Regions from separate parts of the Streptomyces sp. NPDC088747 genome, predicted to be linked through region 2. Evidence: predicted binding sites of a transcription regulator. Region 2 holds the regulator's gene; the other holds the start of a gene.

Region 1 (6,551 bases), on a different contig from region 2:
AGGGGGACGTTCCGGGTCATCAGGTCGCGGCGGATGACGGAGACGATCTCCCCGACCGTCTTCTCCTCGTTGAGGGCGGGGAGGACCACGCTCACCGTGGAATGGGTGGAGCGTTTCGCGGCGATGAGTTTCTTGAGCGGGCGGTCACTCACGGACCAGGAGCGCGTGCTCAGCCAGCGCTCGACGTCTTCCAGCACGTGCGGCTCTCCCTTGCGTTCATTGGGATGCTTGTGCCCGTCGCCGCGCCGGCAGGGGGTGTCTCCGGCATCTCGCGGTTCGGACGGCTCTCTCCACCATCCAGGCCTTCGGTTACAGTCTTGAACAACGCTGATGACCATCGCATGTCGGGGGTCGTTGAGCGTACAACTGAATACCGCTCATCCAGAGGGGCAGAGGGATACGGCCCGTTGAAGCCCCGGCAACCCTCCAGCTGGTTCTTGTCACGTCGACGTGGTGAGGCTCCCGGCTCGGGAAGGTGCCAAATCCGTCTCACGGCGAAGTGCGTCGTGAGGAAGATGAGGAGAAAGGGCCTCGCCTCCATGGCTGCGCAGACTGTCGCAAGCACCACCGCGAACACCACGAACACCGTGACCTCCCCGGATTCCGCGAACTCCGTCGATCTGGGCCCCGCCGCCGCGCTTTCCTGCCGCGAGTGCGGCCACCGAGTGCCCCTCGGTCCGGTCTTCGCCTGCGAGGAGTGTTTCGGACCGCTGGAGATCGCGTACGACTTCTCCTCCTACGAGACCGAGGACCTCCGCAAGCGCATCGAAGCGGGCCCGGCAAACATCTGGCGTTACGCGCCGCTCCTGCCGGTACCGGCGGACGTCGCGGAGAAGCCGAACATCAACCCCGGCTGGACCAAGCTCGTCAAGGCCGACAACCTGGCGCGCGAGCTGGGCGTCAACCCGGGCAGGCTCTTCGTCAAGGACGACTCGGGCAACCCGACGCACTCCTTCAAGGACCGCGTCGTAGCCCAGGCCATCGAGGCCGCCCGCGCCTTCGGCTTCACCACCCTCTCCTGCTCCTCCACCGGCAACCTCGCCGGCGCCGTGGGCGCAGCGGCTGCCCGCGCCGGCTTCCGCTCCTGTGTGTTCATCCCGCACGACCTGGAGCAGGGCAAGATCGTCATGGCCGCGGTGTACGGCGGGGAGCTCGTCGGCATCGAGGGCAACTACGACGACGTGAACCGTTTCTGCTCCGAGCTGATCGGCGACCCGGCCGGCGAGGGCTGGGGCTTCGTCAACGTCAACCTGCGGCCGTACTACGCGGAGGGCTCCAAGACCCTCGCGTACGAGATCTGCGAGCAGCTCGGCTGGCGGCTGCCCGACCAGCTGGTGGTCCCGATCGCCTCCGGCTCCCAGCTCACGAAGATCGACAAGGGTCTGAAGGAGCTGATCGAGCTCGGCCTCGTCGAGGACAGGCCGTACAAGATCTTCGGTGCCCAGGCCGAGGGCTGCTCGCCGGTGTCCGTGGCCTACAAGGCCGGCCACGACGTCGTACGGCCCCAGAAGCCCGACACCATCGCCAAGTCGCTCGCCATCGGCAACCCGGCCGACGGGCCCTACGTGCTCGACATCGCGCGGCGCACGGGCGGTGCTGTGGAGGACGTGGACGACGAGCAGATCGTCGAGGCGATCAAGCTCCTCGCGCGGACCGAGGGGATCTTCGCCGAGACGGCGGGTGGCGTCACGGTGGGTGTGACGAAGAAGCTGATCGAGAACGGTCTGCTCGACCCGACCCTCACCACCGTCGTCCTCAACACCGGCGACGGTCTCAAGACCCTGGACGCGGTGGCCTCGGACACCGGGCTCACCGCGACCATCCGCCCGAACCTGGACTCCTTCCGCGAGGCCGGCCTCGCGTCCTGAGCGGGGGCGTTCCGCTGGAATGCCGTATCAGCACCGCGCCCATGGGCCCGTAAACCTGACCGGAGGTCAATCGTGAGCGTCAACGTCCGCATCCCCACCATCCTGCGCACCTACACCGGCGGCAAGGCCGAGGTGCCCGCCGAGGGCGGCACCCTCGGCGAGGTGATCGCCGACCTGGAGCAGAACCACACCGGCATCGCCGCGCGCGTCCTGGACGACCAGGGCAAGCTGCGCCGCTTCGTCAACGTGTACGTGAACGACGACGACGTCCGCTTCGAGCAGGGCCTGGAGACGGCGACGCCGGACGGCGCGGGCGTCTCGATCATCCCGGCCGTCGCGGGCGGCTGACCCCTGCTGACACTGAGTAATCGCCGTTACCTTCGGTAATGGTAATTACCGAGAGTTCATCGAATTGCCCCCTCCGTGAGAGAAGCGGAGGGGGCAATTCTGTATGATTGAGCGCGGTACAGTTGGGGAAGCTGCTTCGCTTTCGAGTCGGTTCCATGCCGGGTGCATATGAGTCCTCGCGTGACGCCCGACAAGAAGCAGCCAATGTACCCCGTATATTTGAGCCGTTTATGGCATTTATGGGGCCCGACTTGCCCGGAATCTTTGCGAATTCTCCGGATATTCCCGATCGGTCTTGCCCAGAATTCTCGTCCGATTGACCTGTTGCAGAGGGCAGTTGGACGGATACATTCAGCCGCGGTCGACGCGTTCCGGCGCACACCCCCAATCCTTGGGGGGTGAGGTCTGACCCGGGCCCGCGAAGTGCGGTCCTGTGCAAGGGCCAGTAATAGGGGAGTTAGGCATGGCTCAGGGCACCGTCAAATGGTTCAACGCGGAGAAGGGGTACGGCTTCATCGCGGTCGACGGTGGTGCGGATGTATTCGTCCACTACAGCGCGATTCAGATGGACGGCTACCGCACCCTTGAAGAGGGCCAGCGGGTCGAGTTCGAGATCTCGCAGGGCCAGAAAGGGCCGCAGGCGGACATGGTCCGGCTGGCGACCAGCTGAAGCACGCGCCGACTGATAGCTCTGTTCGACGTGACGAAGGGCTCGTGTCCCCGGCAGGGGGCACGAGCCCTTCGGTCTGTCCGGCCTCCGCCGCCCCTCGCGCCCGTGTGCGCCCCCCGCTCCACCTGCGGATCTTCCGGAGCCGCTTGCACTCGGTAGGGGCGAGTGCTAATCATTGGCGTTAGCACTCTGAAGGTGAGAGTGACAACGAGGACCGGGTCAGTGAGGCCCGCAGGCCAAGTGGGGCAAGGAACCACGCGGCACGCAGGCCGTCCGTCGCGGGCGCGGGCGCGGTCCGGAGCAATCCACCCCAGTCCGGGAGGACCACTTCACATGGCCAAGATCATCGCGTTCGACGAGGAGGCACGGCGCGGTCTCGAGCGCGGGATGAACCAGCTCGCCGACGCCGTCAAGGTCACCCTTGGCCCCAAGGGCCGCAACGTCGTCCTCGAGAAGAAGTGGGGCGCCCCCACGATCACCAACGATGGTGTTTCCATCGCCAAGGAGATCGAGCTCGAGGACCCGTACGAGAAGATCGGCGCCGAGCTGGTCAAGGAAGTCGCCAAGAAGACGGACGACGTCGCCGGCGACGGTACGACCACCGCGACCGTTCTGGCGCAGGCGCTGGTCCGCGAGGGCCTGCGCAACGTAGCCGCCGGTGCCAACCCGATGGCCCTCAAGCGTGGTATCGAGAAGGCCGTCGAGGCCGTCTCCGGTGCCCTCCTTGAGCAGGCCAAGGATGTCGAGACCAAGGAGCAGATCGCTTCCACGGCCTCCATCTCCGCCGCCGACACCCAGATCGGCGAGCTCATCGCCGAGGCGATGGACAAGGTCGGCAAGGAAGGCGTCATCACCGTCGAGGAGTCCCAGACCTTCGGTCTGGAGCTGGAACTCACCGAGGGTATGCGCTTCGACAAGGGCTACATCTCGGCGTACTTCGCCACCGACATGGAGCGTATGGAGTCCGTCCTGGACGACCCGTACATCCTGATCGCCAACTCGAAGATCGCCAGCGTCAAGGACCTGCTCCCGCTCCTGGAGAAGGTCATGCAGTCGGGCAAGCCGCTGCTGATCATCGCCGAGGACGTCGAGGGCGAGGCTCTGTCGACGCTGGTCGTCAACAAGATCCGTGGCACCTTCAAGTCCGTCGCCGTCAAGGCTCCGGGCTTCGGTGACCGCCGCAAGGCCATGCTCGGCGACATCGCCATCCTCACGGGCGGCGAGGTCATCTCCGAGGAGGTCGGCCTCAAGCTGGAGAACGCGGGTATCGACCTGCTGGGCCGTGCCCGCAAGGTCGTCATCACCAAGGACGAGACGACGATCGTCGACGGCTCCGGCTCCGCCGACCAGGTCGCCGGCCGGGTCAACCAGATCCGCGCCGAGATCGACAACTCCGACTCGGACTACGACCGCGAGAAGCTCCAGGAGCGTCTGGCGAAGCTGGCCGGCGGCGTGGCCGTCATCAAGGCCGGTGCCGCCACGGAGGTCGAGCTCAAGGAGCGCAAGCACCGCATCGAGGACGCCGTTCGCAACGCGAAGGCGGCCGTCGAGGAGGGCATCGTCGCCGGTGGTGGCGTGGCTCTCATCCAGGCTTCCTCGGTCTTCGAGAAGCTGGAGCTCACGGGTGACGAGGCGACCGGCGCCAACGCCGTGCGGCTCGCCCTGGAGGCCCCGCTCAAGCAGATCGCCGTCAACGGCGGTCTCGAGGGTGGCGTCATCGTCGAGAAGGTGCGCAACCTGCCCGTCGGCCACGGCCTCAACGCCGCGACCGGTGAGTACGTCGACATGATCGCCGAAGGCATCATCGACCCGGCGAAGGTCACGCGCTCTGCCCTGCAGAACGCCGCGTCCATCGCCGCGCTGTTCCTCACCACCGAGGCCGTCATCGCCGACAAGCCGGAGAAGGCCGCCGCGGGCGGCGCTCCGGGCGGCATGCCGGGCGGTGACATGGACTTCTGATCCACCTCGGGGCTCCGGCCCCCGGTAGATCACCGTCCTTCGTACCGAGGGCGGCACCCCTTCTCCCAAGGGGTGCCGCCCTCGGGCGTTTCCGTTTCCGTGATCACGTCGGGGAGTGACCTGGATCACATGACGGTTGCCCCGGGGTCGGAATGCGATGACGGGGGGACCGGTTGACGCTCTTGAAGCGAGTCAATGCACGTGCACATATCCATCACATGTACCTATGCACGAGCATCTCGCGCCGACCGGCTTCCGACCGACTCTCCCCCAGGAGTACTCACGTGACACTCGCCCCCTCGCGCGCGGCCCAGATCCTGTCCCGCCCCCTCGCCCTCAACGGCCTGACCGTCCCGAACCGGATCGTCATGGCGCCGATGACCCGCCAGTTCTCCCCGGGCGGCATCCCGGGCGAGGATGTCGTGTCGTACTACGCCCGCCGCGCCGCCGCGGGTGTGGGCCTCATCGTCACCGAGGGCACGTACATCGGCCACGAGTCGGCCGGGCAGAGCGACCGGATCCCGCGTTTCCACGGCGAGGAGCAGCTCGCGGGCTGGGCGAAGGTGGCGGAGGCCGTGCACGCGGCGGGCGGGAAGATCGTGCCGCAGCTCTGGCACATCGGCATGGTCCGCAGCGCGGGTGAGCCGCCCTTCGCGGAAGCCCCCGCGGTCGGCCCGTCCGGCCTGCGGATCAACGGCACCGCCGGTGAGGGCAGGGAGATGACCCAGGCGGACCTGGACGACGTCATCGCGGCGTTCGCCGAGGCCGCGGCGGACGCCGAGCGCATCGGCTTCGACGGTGTCGAACTGCACGGCGCGCACGGCTACCTGATCGACCAGTTCCTGTGGGAGGGCACCAACCGGCGCACCGACGCGTACGGCGGTGACCTCGTCGCCCGTACGAGGTTCGCGACCGAGATCGTCGCCGCGGTCCGCGCCGCGGTCTCCCCGTCCTTCCCTGTCCTCTTCCGGTACTCGCAGTGGAAGCAGGAGGCCTACGACGCCCGCCTCGCGGAGACGCCCGAGGAGCTCGGCGCCCTCCTGTTCCCGCTCGCCGAGGCCGGAGTGGACGCCTTCCACGCGTCGACGCGCCGCTACTGGCTCCCGGAGTTCGAGGGCTCGGACCTCAACCTGGCGGGCTGGACGAAGAAGCTGACGGGCAAGCCCGCCATCACCGTCGGGTCGGTCGGCCTCGACGGCGACTTCATCAGCGGCTTCGCGGGCGAGGGCGCCGCGGCGGCCGGCCTCGACAACCTGCTGGACCGCCTGGAGCGCGAGGAGTTCGACCTCGTGGCGGTCGGCCGCGCGCTGCTCCAGGACCCGGAGTGGGCGGCGAAGGTCCTGGACGGCCGACACGGCGAACTGACCGCGTTCGACCCGGCGGCCATGGGCTCGCTGAGCTGACTCCAAGGCTCCGCCGCTTCCGGCTCCGCCGACGCTCCCGACTCGTCCGGGGCCCGCCTTGTCCGGGGCCCGCCTCGTCCGGTTCTCCCGGCCCTTCCGGCGCCCCGGCACCGCCGGTTGTTCCAGCACCGCCGGTTCGCTTCCCGTGCTGCCGGTTCTGTCGGGGTCCCCGTTGCTCCCGGGGCTCTCAATTCCTCCAAGCGCCCCGGCGTTGCCGGTTCCCTTCCCGTGCTGCCGGTTCTGTCGGGGCCCCCGTTCCTCCCGGGGCCCTCAACGCCTCCGGGCACCCCGGCGCCGCCGGTT
Region 2 (6,551 bases):
AGCGGGGCCGCCCTCGCCTACCGGCTGATCGCCGGCGGGCGTCCGCTGGGCACGCTCGTCATCGGGCGGGCCGGACCGGCCGGCTTTCCCGACGAGATCACGGGACTCGTCGAGGACCTCAGCCGCCGCATAGCTCTCGCCATCGGCGCGGCCCGCCAGTACGCGCGCCAGGCCACCATCAGCAGGGTCCTCCAGCGCGGCCTGCTGCCCGGCGCGGTCGCCGAGATCCCCGGCGTGCGCAGCGCCCTCGTCTACGAGCCCCTCGACAAGGGCGGCCCCAGCGGCGACTTCTACGACCTGTTCCCGGCCGCCGACGGCCGCTGGTGCTTCGCGGTGGGCGACGTCCAGGGCAAGGGGCCCGAGGCCGCCGTCGTGATCGGGCTGGCCCGGCCCTGGCTGCGGCTGCTGGCCCGCGAGGGGTACGAGGTCCCCGATGTCCTCGACCGCCTCAACCGGCTTCTGCTCGACGACGCGACGGAGGCGGCGGACGCGGCGGCCCGCGCGCTCGTGGCGGCGGGCGGGCCGGGACTCGGCGCCGACTCCGGGCCGCAGACGCGCTTCCTCTCCATGCTGTACGGCGAACTGGTGCCCTTCGACGGCGGTGTGCGCTGCACCATGGCCTCCGCCGGACACCCGCTGCCGCTGGTGCTGGGCCCCGACGGCGAGGTGCGCGAGGTGGCCGGGCCGCAGACCCTCCTCGGCGTCTTCGAGGACGTGACGTACGTCTCCGAGACCTTCGAGCTGTACCCCGGCGACACCCTGCTGTGCGTCACGGACGGCGTGACCGAGCGCCGCAGCGGCTCCCGCCAGTTCGACGACGACGACGGTCTCGCCGAGGCACTGGCGGGCTGCACCGGCCTGAGCGCCGAACTCGTCGCGGAACGGATCCGCGGGCTCGTCCACGAGTTCGGCGCCAAGCCGCCGGAGGACGACATGGCGCTGCTGGTGCTCCAGGCGGAATAGCGGCTCCCGTACGGCCGCGGGAAGAGTTCCCGCGGCCGTACCGGACAATGGAAGGCATGCCTTCCGCACTCCCCGACGGTGAGCCCGTCCCCGACGACGGGGCGCTGCCCGCGCACGCCCTCGCCGGTGCCGCCGACCGTCCGCTCGGGTTCTACCTCCACGTGCCGTACTGCGCGACCCGCTGCGGCTACTGCGACTTCAACACCTACACGGCGACCGAGCTGCGGGGCACCGGAGGCGTGCTCGCCTCCCGCGACAACTACGCCGAGACGCTGATCGACGAGGTCCGGCTCGCCCGCAAGGTCCTCGGCGACGACCCGCGACCCGTCCGTACGGTGTTCGTCGGCGGCGGTACGCCTACCCTGCTGCCCGCCGCCGATCTCGTACGGATGCTCGCCTCGATCCGTGACGAGTTCGGGCTCGCGGACGACGCGGAGATCACCACCGAGGCGAACCCGGAGTCCGTGGACCCGGCGTACCTCGCCACCCTGCGGGCCGGCGGCTTCAACCGGATCTCCTTCGGCATGCAGAGCGCCCGGCAGCACGTGCTGAAGGTCCTCGACCGCACGCACACGCCCGGCCGGCCCGAGGCCTGCGTCGCCGAGGCCCGCGCGGCCGGCTTCGACCATGTCAACCTCGACCTGATCTACGGCACGCCCGGGGAGTCCGACGACGACTGGCGCGCCTCGCTGGACGCGGCGCTCGGTGCCGGGCCCGACCACGTGTCCGCGTACGCGCTCATCGTCGAGGAGGGGACGCAGCTCGCGCGGCGGATCCGGCGTGGGGAGGTGCCCATGACGGACGACGACGTCCACGCCGACCGGTACCTCATCGCCGACGAGGTGTTCTCCGGGGCGGGCTTCGACTGGTACGAGGTGTCCAACTGGGCATCGTCCGAGGCGGGGCGGTGTCTGCACAACGAGCTGTACTGGCGCGGGGCGGACTGGTGGGGGGCCGGGCCGGGGGCCCACAGTCATGTGGGCGGGGTGCGGTGGTGGAACGTGAAGCATCCCGGGGCGTATGCCGGGGCTCTCGCGGCGGGGCGGTCGCCCGGGGCCGGGCGGGAGCTGCTGTCCGGGGAGGATCGGCGGGTGGAGCGGATTCTTCTTGAGCTGCGGTTGCGGGAGGGGTGTCCGCTGTCGCTGCTCCGGCCGGAGGGGCTGTCCGCCTCGCGGCGGGCGTTGTCCGAGGGGCTGCTGGAAGTCGCCCCCTACGACGACGGGCGGGCTGTCCTCACCCTGCGGGGGCGGCTCCTCGCCGACGCGGTCGTCCGCGACCTGGTCGACTGAGGGCTACTTTCGCCCCCTCCGCCCCTTCCCGTCCCGAACTCGGGGGCTCCGCCCCCGAACCCCCGCTCCTCAAACGCCGGAGGGGCTAATTTCTTTTCAGCCCGTCCGGCGTTTGAGGACGAGCGCGTCAGCGCGATGCGGGGGTCTGGGGGCGGCAGCCCCCAGGTACGGGACGGGAAGGGGCGGAGGGGGCGAGGAAACGCGCTGGGGTCTACTCCGGTGTCGTCACGAAGTCGATCAGTTCCTCGACGCGGCCCAGGAGCTCCGGTTCCAGGTCCTTGTAGGAGCGTACGTGGGACAGGATGTGCTGCCAGGCGGCGCCGGTGTTGTCGGGCCAGCCCAGTGCACGGCAGACGCCGGTTTTCCAGTCCTGGCCGCGTGGGACGCGGGGCCAGGCGGCGATGCCGACGGAGGCGGGCTTCACGGCTTCCCAGATGTCGATGTAGGGATGGCCGACGACCAGGGCGTGGTCGCTGGTGACCGCGGCGGCGATGCGGGACTCCTTGGTGCCGGGCACGAGGTGGTCGACGAGGACGCCGAGACGGGCATCGGGCCCGGGATCGAAGTCGGCGACGATCGCGGGCAGGTCGTCGACGCCCTCCAGGTACTCGACGACGACGCCCTCGATGCGCAGGTCGTCGCCCCAGACGCGTTCGACGAGCTCGGCGTCGTGCCGGCCCTCCACGTAGATCCGGCCGGCCCGCGCCACCCGCGCCCGCGCGCCCGGCACCGCGACCGATCCGGAGGCGGTGCGGGAGGGACGTACGGGCGCCCCGGCCGCCGGGCGGACCAGCGTCACCACCCTGCCCTCCAGGAGGAAGCCGCGCGGCTCCATCGGGAAGACCCGGTGCTTGCCGAAGCGGTCCTCCAGCGTCACCGTGCCCGCCTCGCAGCGGATCACCGCGCCGCAGAAGCCGGTGCCGGGTTCCTCGACCACCAGACCGGGGTCGGCCGGGACCTCGGGCACGGGCTTGGGCTTCTTCCACGGCGGGGTCAGGTCCGGAGAGTACTGGCGCATTCGGATGACGATAGGAGAAGCGGGGCCCCGATGGCGTACGGCCTCCTACGACACGCCGAAACGGGCGGCCAGCGCGGTCCGTTGGGCCCGGACGAACGCCGCGTCGACCACCGCTCCGTGACCGGGCACGTACACCGCGTCCTCCCCGCCCAGAGCGAGCAGCCGGTCCAGTGCCGCCGGCCACCGGGACGGCACGGCGTCGGTGCCCGCCTGGGGTTCGCCCGACTCCTCCACCAGATCGCCGCAGAAGACGACCGCGGGCTCCGGCGGCGATCCCGGTACCAGGACCACCAGGTCGTGGCCGCTGTGGCCGGGACCGAGGTTCGCGAGCAGGACCCGGGTGCCGCCGCCCAGGTCCAGGGTCAGCTCTCCGGAGACGTGGTGGCGGGGGCGTACCAGCAGGTCGGCGGCCTCGGCGGCCTCCCGCGGGTCCAGGCCGTTGCGTACGGCGTCCCGGCGCAGTTCCTCGCGGCCGTGCGCCAGGACCGTGTCCAGGCCGACCGCCCCGAACACCTCCACGCCCGCGAAGGCGGCCGCGCCGAAGACGTGGTCGAAGTGCGGATGGGTGAGCGCGAGATGAGTCACCCGACGGCCGGTGGCGGGCCGCGGGAGGACATCCGGGGCGGGACGGGCGTCCGGAGCTGCACGGGCGTCCGGGGCTGGACGGGCATCCAGAGCTGGACGGGCATCCGGGGCCGGTCGCGCCCCCGGCGGCAGGCCGGCCACCCCGCCAAGCAGCCCCCGTGCCTCGCCGGGCTGCCCCTGCGCTAGGCCGGGCAGCTCCCGTGCCTCGGTGGGCTGCCCCTGCGCCCCGCCGGGCAGCTCCCGTGCCCCGCCAAGCAGCCCCCGTGCCTCGCCGGGCCGCCCTTGCGCTCCGCCGGGCAGCTCCCGTGCCTCGCCGGGCCGCCCCTGCGCTCCGCCAGGCAGCCCAGGCCCCCCGCCGAGCAACCCCCGCCCCCCGCCAAGCAACCCCCGCGCCTCGACGCGCAACCGCGCGCCCTCCCGCAGGCTCGAACCCGCGTCGATCAGCAGCGCTGCTTCCTCGCCCGCCACGAGCCCGACCGTGCAGTCCCAGTCCGGAAGGCGTCGTCGGCCGGTCCGCGGCGTGAGTCTCTCCCACCCCGCCTCTTCCCAAGTCACGCTCATGGGCAGACGCTAACGGCGAGGAGGGCCTCGGCACGACCGGGCGGGGCCGCCCTTGCCGGGGGCGTACCTCCCCGCCGTACACTGGCCGGGGACCGTTGGCACTCGCATGCATTGAGTGCCAAGGGGAAGGACCGCGAGGACAGACCGAGGCGACGACATCTGGAGGTGCGCGCGATGCTCAGTGAACGCAGGCTCGAAGTGCTGCGCGCCATCGTCCAGGACTACGTGGGGACGGAGGAACCGGTCGGTTCCAAGGCCCTCACCGAGCGGCACCGGCTCGGGGTCTCCCCGGCGACGGTCCGCAACGACATGGCCGCCCTGGAGGACGAGGGTTACATCGCCCAGCCGCACACCAGCGCCGGGCGCATCCCCACCGACAAGGGCTACCGGCTCTTCGTCGACAAGCTCGCGGGCGTCAAGCCGATGACCGCGCCCGAGCGGCGGGCCATCCAGAACTTCCTCGACGGCGCCGTCGATCTCGACGACGTCGTCGGGCGGACCGTGCGGCTGCTCGCGCAGCTCACACGGCAGGTCGCGGTCGTGCAGTACCCGTCCCTCACCCGGTCGACAGTGCGGCACGTGGAGCTGCTGTCGCTGGCACCGGCCCGCGTCATGCTCGTCCTGATCACCGACACCGGCCGGGTCGAGCAGCGGCTGATCGACTGTCCGGCGCCCTTCGGGGAGACGTCTCTGGCGGATCTACGCGCGCGGCTCAACAGCCGGGTCGCGGGCCGTCGCTTCTCGGACGTTCCGCAACTGGTGCAGGACCTGCCCGACGCCTTCGAGGCGGAGGACCGCGGCGCGGTCACCACGGTGCTCTCCACCCTCCTGGAGGCGCTCGTCGAGCAGACCGAGGAGCGGCTGATGATCGGCGGCACCGCCAATCTGACCCGGTTCGGACATGACTTCCCTCTCACCATCAGGCCCGTCCTGGAGGCACTGGAGGAGCAGGTCGTGCTTCTCAAGTTGCTTGGTGAGGCGGGGGATTCGGGCATGACCGTACGGATCGGTCATGAGAACGCGTATGAGGGACTCAACTCCACGTCCGTCGTCTCCGTCGGCTACGGTTCGGGCGACGAGGCAGTAGCGAAACTCGGCGTGGTCGGACCGACCCGCATGGATTACCCCGGCACGATGGGAGCGGTACGAGCGGTGGCACGGTACGTCGGACAGATCCTGGCGGAGTCCTGAGTGGCCACGGACTACTACGCCGTACTCGGCGTGCGCCGCGACGCGTCCCAGGACGAGATCAAGAAGGCGTTCAGGAGGCTCGCCCGCGAGCTGCACCCTGACGTCAATCCCGACCCGAAGACGCAGGAGCGCTTCAAGGAGATCAACGCCGCCTACGAGGTGTTGTCGGACCCGCAGAAGAAGCAGGTCTACGACCTCGGCGGCGACCCGCTGTCCCAGGCGGGCGGCGCGGGCGGCCCCGGTGGCTTCGGCGCCGGCGGCTTCGGGAACTTCTCGGACATCATGGACGCCTTCTTCGGCACGGCGTCGCAGCGTGGCCCCCGGTCACGCACGCGGCGCGGCCAGGACGCCATGATCCGGCTCGAGATCGAGCTGGACGAGGCCGCCTTCGGCACCACGAAGGACATCCAGGTCGACACGGCCGTCGTCTGCGCCACCTGCAACGGCGAGGGCGCCGCGCCGGGAACCTCCGCGCAGACCTGTGACATGTGCCGCGGTCGCGGTGAGGTGTCGCAGGTCACCCGGTCCTTCCTCGGCCAGGTCATGACCTCGCGGCCCTGCCCGCAGTGCCAGGGCTTCGGGACCGTCGTCCCGAGCCCCTGCCCGGAGTGCGCGGGCGACGGCCGGGTCCGGTCACGCCGGACGCTGACCGTCAAGATCCCGGCCGGCGTCGACAACGGCACCCGGATCCAGCTCGCGGGCGAGGGCGAGGTAGGCCCCGGCGGCGGCCCCGCCGGTGACCTGTACGTCGAGATCCACGAACTCCCGCACGCCGTCTTCCAGCGGCGCGGCGACGACCTGCACTGCACGGTCACCATCCCGATGACCGCGGCGGCCCTCGGCACCAAGGTGCCGCTGGAGACGCTCGACGGCATGGAGGAGATCGACATCCGTCCGGGCACGCAGTCCGGGCAGTCGGTCCCGCTGCACGGGCGCGGCATCAC

The links. The regulator HrcA, encoded in region 2, represses chaperone genes, less so after heat shock. The targets are predictions, from matches to a motif close to TTNGCACTCNGNNNNNCNGAGTGCNAA.
Region 1: the regulator HrcA is predicted to act here: its motif matches at 3,032-3,058, upstream of groL (chaperonin GroEL).

Annotation. Positions count from the first base shown of each region.
Region 1 covers NZ_JBIVKZ010000018.1:59,092-65,642, reverse strand. The annotation lists gene ACIP79_RS33485 (glucosyl-3-phosphoglycerate synthase) at 1-197, opposite strand, end outside; SAM riboswitch class I at 375-522, shown strand; gene thrC (threonine synthase) at 540-1,868, shown strand; gene ACIP79_RS33475 (MoaD/ThiS family protein) at 1,941-2,216, shown strand; gene ACIP79_RS33470 (cold-shock protein) at 2,680-2,886, shown strand; gene groL (chaperonin GroEL) at 3,220-4,845, shown strand; gene ACIP79_RS33460 (NADH:flavin oxidoreductase) at 5,130-6,248, shown strand.
Region 2 covers NZ_JBIVKZ010000015.1:171,721-178,271, reverse strand. The annotation lists gene ACIP79_RS30765 (SpoIIE family protein phosphatase) at 1-963, shown strand, start outside; gene hemW (radical SAM family heme chaperone HemW) at 1,020-2,252, shown strand; gene ACIP79_RS30755 (DUF3097 domain-containing protein) at 2,464-3,270, opposite strand; gene ACIP79_RS30750 (MBL fold metallo-hydrolase) at 3,316-4,008, opposite strand; partial or broken gene ACIP79_RS30745 (MBL fold metallo-hydrolase) at 4,225-4,416, opposite strand; gene hrcA (heat-inducible transcriptional repressor HrcA) at 4,591-5,607, shown strand; gene dnaJ (molecular chaperone DnaJ) at 5,608-6,551, shown strand, end outside.